Regions from separate parts of the Modestobacter sp. NPDC049651 genome, predicted to be linked through region 2. Evidence: riboswitches for the same ligand, from Rfam matches in the RefSeq annotation. Region 2 holds a riboswitch; the other holds the start of a gene.

Region 1 (3,669 bases), on a different contig from region 2:
GCGGACCGGTCGGCGACCTGGTCCGCCGCCCGGGACCGGCCGCGCTCCACCGGGCCGCGGGCGGGCCGGGCCCGCGCGGTGACCGCGGCCGGGCTGGCGGGGGCGGGCGGCACGGCGGTGTGGACGTTCGGCCGGGACCTCACCACCGGGTCCGGGCTGTCGGACCAGGTGACCGGCGCGCTGTGGTGCCTGCTCGGCGCCGCGGCGTTGCTGGGCGGGCTCAGCGGGCGGCTGGTGGAGCGGGCCGGGCTGCGCGGCGCCTGGGTGGCGACGGCGGCGGCGACCGCGGCGGGGACGGGACTGCTGGCGTGGCGGCCGGGGAGCGTGGTGGTCGCCGCGGTGGCGCTGGCGGTGTTCGGCTGCGGGTTCGTGGCGCTGAGCGGGGTGCTGATCAGCTGGGGCACCGCCCTGGCGCCGGAGGCGGCCGCGCAGACGACCGCGGCGCTGTTCGTCGCGCTGACCGTGGGGCAGGCGGCCGGCGCGCTGCTGCTGGGCGCGCTGGCCGACGCCGCCGGGAGCGTGCCGGCGTTCGTGGTCGCGGCCGGGTTGGTGCTGGCGGCTGCGCCGGCCGCCCCGCGCCGGGTGCCCACCGGCCCGCCCCCGGTGGCCGCCGGACCCCGCTGAACAACACCGGCCCGCACGGACGGACGACCCCCCGCCCGCAGGTGCGGGCAGGGGGTCGCTCGAGCGGGCCGGCGGGGGGTCAGCCCGCGTAGTTCACGTGCACGTGGTCCATGTGGTTGGCGGTCGGGCTGCCCCGGTCCTCCATCTGCTTCCACGCACCGGTCGGCGACGTCAGGATCTTCTGCTGGTAGATGACGTAGTCGACGCCGAGCTCGTCCCAGTGGTCGACCTGGTACTGGACGATCGCCTTGCCGAGGGCGGTGTCGGACATGACCATGTAGTCGATCGCCAGGCCCGACGGGTGACCGTGCGGGTCGACGGCGCTGGCCCGCGTGCCGCCCAGGGTGATGGCGCCGGCGCCGGGCACGTTGCTGACCACCGCGTCGGCCGCCGCCTGCGCCGCCGGCTTCACCGGGCCGGCGCTGTTGGTGATCTTCGCGGTCGTGGTGGCCGCGGTGCCGGTGGTGACGGCGACCGTGGTGATCGTGGCGGTCGTGCTGCCGGCCGAGTTGCCGACGGTGCCCACTGTGCTGGCCGGCGCGGCGGTGCCGGTCAGCGAGAGGTGCTCGCCCGGGAAGATGCGGTTCGGGTCGCTGCCGATGGTGGCCTCGTTGCGCTGGTAGAGCGCCTGCCAGGTGGTGCCGTGGGCGGAGGCGATCCTGGCCAGCGTGTCGCCCCGGGCGACGGTGTAGTCGCCACCCTGCGGAGCCGCCGCCGGGGCCGGAGCCGCGGCCGCGGGAGCCGCGGGCGCCGTCGTGCCCGACTGCGCGGCGGCCGCGGCGGTGCCCCCGGTCAGCTTCTTGCCGCAGGTGGGCCAGGCGCCGATGCCCTGCCCGGCGAGGACCTTCTCCGCGATCTGGATCTGCTGCGCCGGGGTGGCCAGGTCGGCCCGCGGCGCCAGCGCGGTGCCACCGAAGGCGGCCCAGGTCGACTGGCTGAACTGGAGGCCGCCGTAGTAGCCGTTGCCGGTGTTGATGTCCCAGTCGCCGCCGGACTCGCACTGGGCGACACCGGTCCAGTCGTGGGTGGTGACGCTGGACGGGGTGGACGCCTGGGCGGTGCTGCTCAGGACGCCGATGCCGACGACGGTGGCGCCGGCGGCGAGGGGGGCGCGAGCGACGACCTTCTTGGTGCGGACGTAGCGCGGCGCGCGGTGCTTTGCCATGAGTCGTTGATCTCCGATCACCGCCGGCGAGGTGAGCTGTCGGGTTCGGGCGATCGGCGCCCGGCCGCGCGCGGCGGCTTCACCCCAAGACGCACTGGGTGCGCCGGGAACCTGGGTCCCCCACCCCTGTCCTGGACTGTTGCGGAAAGGCCACCGGTGGACAGGGTTGGGCGGACCGGCGCCGCGCTCTCCGTGTACGAGCGCACACGAAAAGCTACGGGCCACCTTGGCAGTAGTCGTCGTGACCTGGGTCACGTCTGCGCCCCCGACACCTGTTCGCGCAGGTCGCCGGTTCCTGGTGTCGCGCCCGTCACATCGGCTCTCGACGACATGCCGAACCGCAGTGCGCAGATTGCTCGGCACGGCGCAACCACCCGCGTCTGCGCTTGCACCCGACGTCTCACGGCGGGTCTCCCGCCGCCGCCCTGCCACGGCGGCGACCGGGCCGCACCAACGGACGGCGACCTGGGGCGGGTGGCACACCCGCCGGTCCGGCGCGGAACGCGCCTCGAGGGGCAGGGACCCCCTCCTCAGGTCGGAGCTGCGACTTGCGACGGGCAACAAGTCCCGACTCCCGGGCCGTTCACGCCGCCCGGGAGCGCCGCGAAGGTGAGCCCGGATCAGCCAGACAACGCACAGGCGGGGCTCACCCGTCGCACACCTCCGCGCCCGCGAGGAAGCGGGCGTGGCCAGTGCCGGAAGAGGAGGCCACCATGCACCACTCGGAGAGGCCGGGAGCGCGTGCCGCGATGGGACGCAGGCTCTCGGTGCTCAGCGTGCTCGCGCTGCTGCTCGCGGTCCTGCCCGCGGGCGTCGCGTCCGCACACTGGCGCGGCGGGCACACCTGGGTCGTCGAGCCCGGGCAGTCGATCCAGGCGGCGGTCGACCAGGCCCGCAGCGGCGACACCATCCAGCTGCTCGAGGGGACCTACGAGAACCAGGCCGTGTGCATCAACGGCAAGGGCCTGACCATCACGGGCGCCGGGGCCGACAAGACCCGGATCACCTGGCCCGACTGGACGGTCGTCGAGGACCAGGCGCCGGCCCCGGCGGCGGGCAACGCCTGCTGGACGGAGTGGGCGCGGCACGATCCCGAGAGCACCGACACCGCCGAGGGTGACGCGCTGCAGCAGAGCCTCTCCGACGACGTCTCGGCGCTGTTCTTCTTCAACCCGGACAGCCCGGTCACCGTGACCGGCCTGCAGACGGTCAACCACCCGGCGAACGGCATCGTCGTGGAGACCGCCCGCGACGTCCAGGTCTCCCACACGAAGGGCGTCGCGCACGACCGGTACGGGATCCTGGTCAGCAACACGACCAACAGCCGGATCACCGACAACGTCGAGCAGGGCCTCGACCGCGGCATCCAGCAGGAGGGCACCAGCGGCAGCAGCGGGACCGCCGGGATCTCGGTGTCGGACTCCCCCACGGCGAACTCCTACGTCGCCCGCAACTCGTCCGACGGCTGGAACCTGGGCATCTTCGTCCGCGAGTCGCGGACGGGGAAGCTGGTCGGCAACACCGTGACCAACAACTGCGTCGGCATCAACATGTTCGACGACGGCAACACCGAGGTCCCGGTGGTCGCGCCCTCGACGATCCCGGCCGGCGACTGGCGGGTCGTGGGCAACACGGTCCGTGACAACCACCGGTTCTGCCTGGCCGGCATCGGCCAGGTGGAGGGCCAGCTGGCGGTCTCCGGCACCGGCGTGGCCGTGGTGAACATGGACTCGGTGCTGATCAAGGGCAACACGATCACCGACAACGGTCCGACGCCGCCGGCCCGGACGCTGGACTTCCCGGCCGCCGGGCTGCTCCTGCTCACCCTGCCGCTGTTCAACACCGACCAGCCGAACGCCGCTGGTCCGGTGGAGAACGTC
Region 2 (3,669 bases):
TCCGACACCGACGGCGAGCTGCTGGACGACGAGGTCGGCGGCGACCGGGCCGGGCGGCTGGCCGAGGCCGGCGACGACGGCGTGGTCGACCGCGAGGACGAGCTGTACGCCGAGGACGACGGCATCGACGGCGGTGCCGCCTCCGCCGAGGAGGCCGCGGTGCACGTCGTCCGCGACTGAGGCGGGAACGCTCCCGGCGCCCGGCGCGTCCCCCGGGCAGGAGCCAGTGCGACCGACCCCACCGACCGAGGAGCCCCGCATGACCGAGTTCGACCTCCCTGACGACGACGAGCGCGACGAGCTCGCCGGCGACCCCGACCCGTCCGCCGCCGGCGTCCGCACCGAGCTGCGGGTCGACGGCGGCGTGGTGGTCGGGCACGACGGCTCCGCCTGCGCCCGCGAGGCGCTGCGGTGGGCCGCCGGTCTGGCCGCCCGCGGCGGGTGGGCGCTGCACGTCGTCCGCGCCTGGCGGATGACCACCGCCCCCCGCCCGGCGAGCTGGGCGCCGGGCTACGTGCCGCCGCTGCCGGACTACGAGGAGGCCGTGCGGCAGGAGCTCGCCGCGCACGTCACCGAGGCGCTGGGCGCCGACCCCGGCTGCGAGGTGCACACCTGGGCGGTGCACGCGCCGCCCACCCGCGCCCTGCTGTCCGCCTCGGTGGGTGCCGACCTGCTCGTCGTCGGCGCCCGGGGCCGCGGCGGGTTCGCCGGGCTGGTGCTCGGCTCGGTCAGCGACCAGCTGGTGCACCACGCCGACTGCCCGGTCACGGTCATCCGCCCCGGCCACGGCCGGCCGGTCGCGGCCCGCTGACCCCGGCGGGAGCGGGCGCGGGAGACTGACCCCGTGCCCGCTCCCCGCGTCGTCCCGCCGGACTTCATCCGCGCCCACACCCGGCTCGACCGCTCCCCGGTCGTGCCCGAGGTGCAGCTGCACGTGGCCGACGACGTCGTCGCGCTGTGGGAGGCGATGGAGACCGAGGCGGGGGGCGCCGGTGAGGCGCCGCCGTTCTGGGCCGCGCCGTGGCCCGGCGGGGTCGCGCTGGCCCGCCACGTGCTCGACCACCCCGACCTGGTGGCCGGCCGGCCGGTGCTGGACCTCGGCGCCGGCAGCGGCCTGGTCGCCGTCGCCGCCCGGCTGGCCGGCTCCGGTCCGGTGGTCGCCAGCGACGTCGACCCGTACTCGCACACCGCCGTCCCGCTCAACGCCGAGGTGAACGGGGTCACCGGCATCACCGTGGCCGGGGACGTGCTGGACGACGAGCCGCCGGCGGGCACGGTCGTCCTCGCCGGGGACGTCTGCTACGACCGGGACATGACCGCCCGGGTGCTGCCCTGGCTGTTCGCGGCCTGGACCCGCGGCTCGACCGTGCTGCTGGGTGACCCGGGCCGGGCGTACGCGCCGGAGGGCCTGGTGGAGGTCGCCGCCTACGACGTCCCGGACACCGAGGGTGGCGCGGGCGCCGGGCTGGTCCGCCGGACGGCGGTCCTCCGGCTGCCGTGACCGGCGCCACCGGACCGCCGCCCGGGTAGCACAGGAGTGACGGGTGGGACCACGTTCGGCACGTCACCACGAAATTGAAGGTTCAGCATTGTCACGCGCGGGTAACGGCGCATAGGTTGGGGGCATCCGGTCGGACGTTGGTCCCCCACCCGGGGGAGCCCGCCCGGATGCCGCCGAGTCGCTGCGTGCAGCGAGCCGGGGACCCACCGCAGCACTGGGGTGAATCGCCTCCGCGGGCCACGTGCCCGCCCGGAGGGGTAGGGCTTCTTCCCGCCCGAACCCGTCAGCTAACTCGGTAGGCGGCCACGGAAGGAACGGAGAGCCGCCGCATGGCGCGCCCACGCGCACGCATCGCAGCACCCCGCAGCACCCCGCAGGACACCGCTGTCCGCTCGACCGGGTCCGCCCTGTCGCCCGCCGCGTTCTCGCCCGGCCCGGAGCGACGCACCGCCTGACCCGGGCCACCGGCCGCGCACCCCGCCCGTCCTGACCAGGACGCCGAGCCGGGGCCGCTCCGCCGGTCGCCGCACCCCCACCGACACGCCCCGGTCGCTGGACGCTGCCCGCGAGGCACCGCCGTCCGCACCGGCCCCGCACCCCGGAGCAGACCACCCATGCCCAGCACCACCCTGACCGACCGCACCGCGGACGACGCGGCGCTCTCCGTCGACGAGCCCGCCACCGACGTCCTCCCCGTCGCCACCGGCAGCACCCGGTCCGGCCGCGGCCGGCACCGCCCCCCGGTCCGCCGCCCGGGCCTGTACCTGACCGCCGCGTCGGCGGGCGCGCTCGTCGTCGCGATCGTCGCCGGCGGCGAGCAGACCGCGACCGCCGGCACCGACAGCCCGCAGGTCAGCGTCGCCAGCCAGCTGTCCGCCGTCGGCTCCCCGCTGGAGGACGGCCGGCTGAGCGAGCGGCTCGGCCACGAGGTCGCCAACCGCAGCGAGCGCGAGGCCGCCCAGTCCGCCGCGGTGCAGGCCCAGGCCGCCGCCGACCAGGCCGCCCGCGACGCCCAGGCCCGCGCCGAGGAGGAGGCCCGCGCCAAGGCCGAGGCCGAGGCGAAGGCAGCCGCCGAGGCGAAGGCCGCCGCGGACGCGAAGGCCGCCGCGGACGCCGAGGCCGCCGCCCAGGCCAAGGCCGCCGCGGACGCGAAGGCCGCCGCCTCGGCGAAGGCCGCGCCGGCCGCCGCGCCCGCCGCCCGTGGCTCGTTCCAGGACTACGCGCTGGGCAAGCTCGGCGGTGACAAGACCCAGTTCTCCTGCCTCGAGAACCTCTGGGGCAAGGAGAGCGGCTGGAACCCCAACGCGCAGAACCCCAGCAGCACCGCCTACGGCATCCCGCAGTTCCTCAACTCGACCTGGGCCAGCACCGGCATCGCCAAGACCTCCGACGGCTACCGGCAGATCGACGCCGGGCTGATCTACATCGACAGCCGGTACGGCTCGCCGTGCGGCGCGTGGAGCCACTCGAAGTCCACCGGCTGGTACTGAGCGGACCCAGGCTGCGGCCCGGACGGCGGTTGCCGTCCGGGCCGCAGCCGTGCACGGAGCGGGGCCGGGGGACCACCCAGGTGACCGCAGCGGCCGCATCGGGCAGGATTGCCGGGTTGGACCTTTCGGAAGAGGAGCGTTGACCGTGGCCAAGCACCGGGCGCCGGAGGGCGCCGCCACCGACTTCGACGCTGCCACCAGCGCCCTGCCCGACGTGAGCGGTGACTACACCGTCGACGTCACGCACACCCGCATCGGCATCCGCGCCCGGCACGCCATGGTCACCACCGTCCGCGGCGCGTTCACCGACTTCGCCGGTGAGGCGCACCTGGACGCCGCCGTGCCGGGCAACAGCAGCGTGTCGCTGCGGATCAAGGCCGCCAGCATCGACACCGGGGTCGCCGACCGGGACGCGCACCTCCGCTCGCCGGACTTCTTCGACGTGGAGACCTACCCGGAGATCACCTTCCGGTCCACCTCCGTCGCGCAGGTCGACGACGAGGTCTACCGGGTCACCGGCGACCTCACGATCAAGGACGCCACCCAGCCGGTGGCGGTCGACTTCACGCTCACCGGCTCGGCCAGGGACCCGTTCGGCAACGTGCGGGTCGGGTTCGAGGGCGCGCTGGCGCTCAAGCGCAGCGACTGGGCGCTGACCTGGAACACCAAGCTGGACAC

Evidence for each region. A riboswitch is a leader RNA that binds a small molecule or an ion and turns the genes downstream of it on or off. The one in region 2 is predicted to bind cyclic di-AMP.
Region 1: linked by a shared signal. The riboswitch ahead of AB0J00_RS19375 (transglycosylase family protein) and the one ahead of AB0J00_RS08245 (transglycosylase SLT domain-containing protein) in region 2 are both predicted to bind cyclic di-AMP.

What each region holds. Positions count from the first base shown of each region.
Region 1 is NZ_JBFAOG010000018.1:66,955-70,623, reverse strand. It holds gene AB0J00_RS19380 (MFS transporter) at 1-624, shown strand, start outside; gene AB0J00_RS19375 (transglycosylase family protein) at 704-1,789, opposite strand; cyclic di-AMP (ydaO/yuaA leader) riboswitch at 1,796-1,943, opposite strand; gene AB0J00_RS19370 (NosD domain-containing protein) at 2,539-3,669, shown strand, end outside.
Region 2 is NZ_JBFAOG010000004.1:181,712-185,380, forward strand. It holds gene AB0J00_RS08230 (DUF5709 domain-containing protein) at 1-180, shown strand, start outside; gene AB0J00_RS08235 (universal stress protein) at 260-811, shown strand; gene AB0J00_RS08240 (50S ribosomal protein L11 methyltransferase) at 845-1,501, shown strand; cyclic di-AMP (ydaO/yuaA leader) riboswitch at 1,663-1,818, shown strand; gene AB0J00_RS08245 (transglycosylase SLT domain-containing protein) at 2,116-2,991, shown strand; gene AB0J00_RS08250 (YceI family protein) at 3,137-3,669, shown strand, end outside.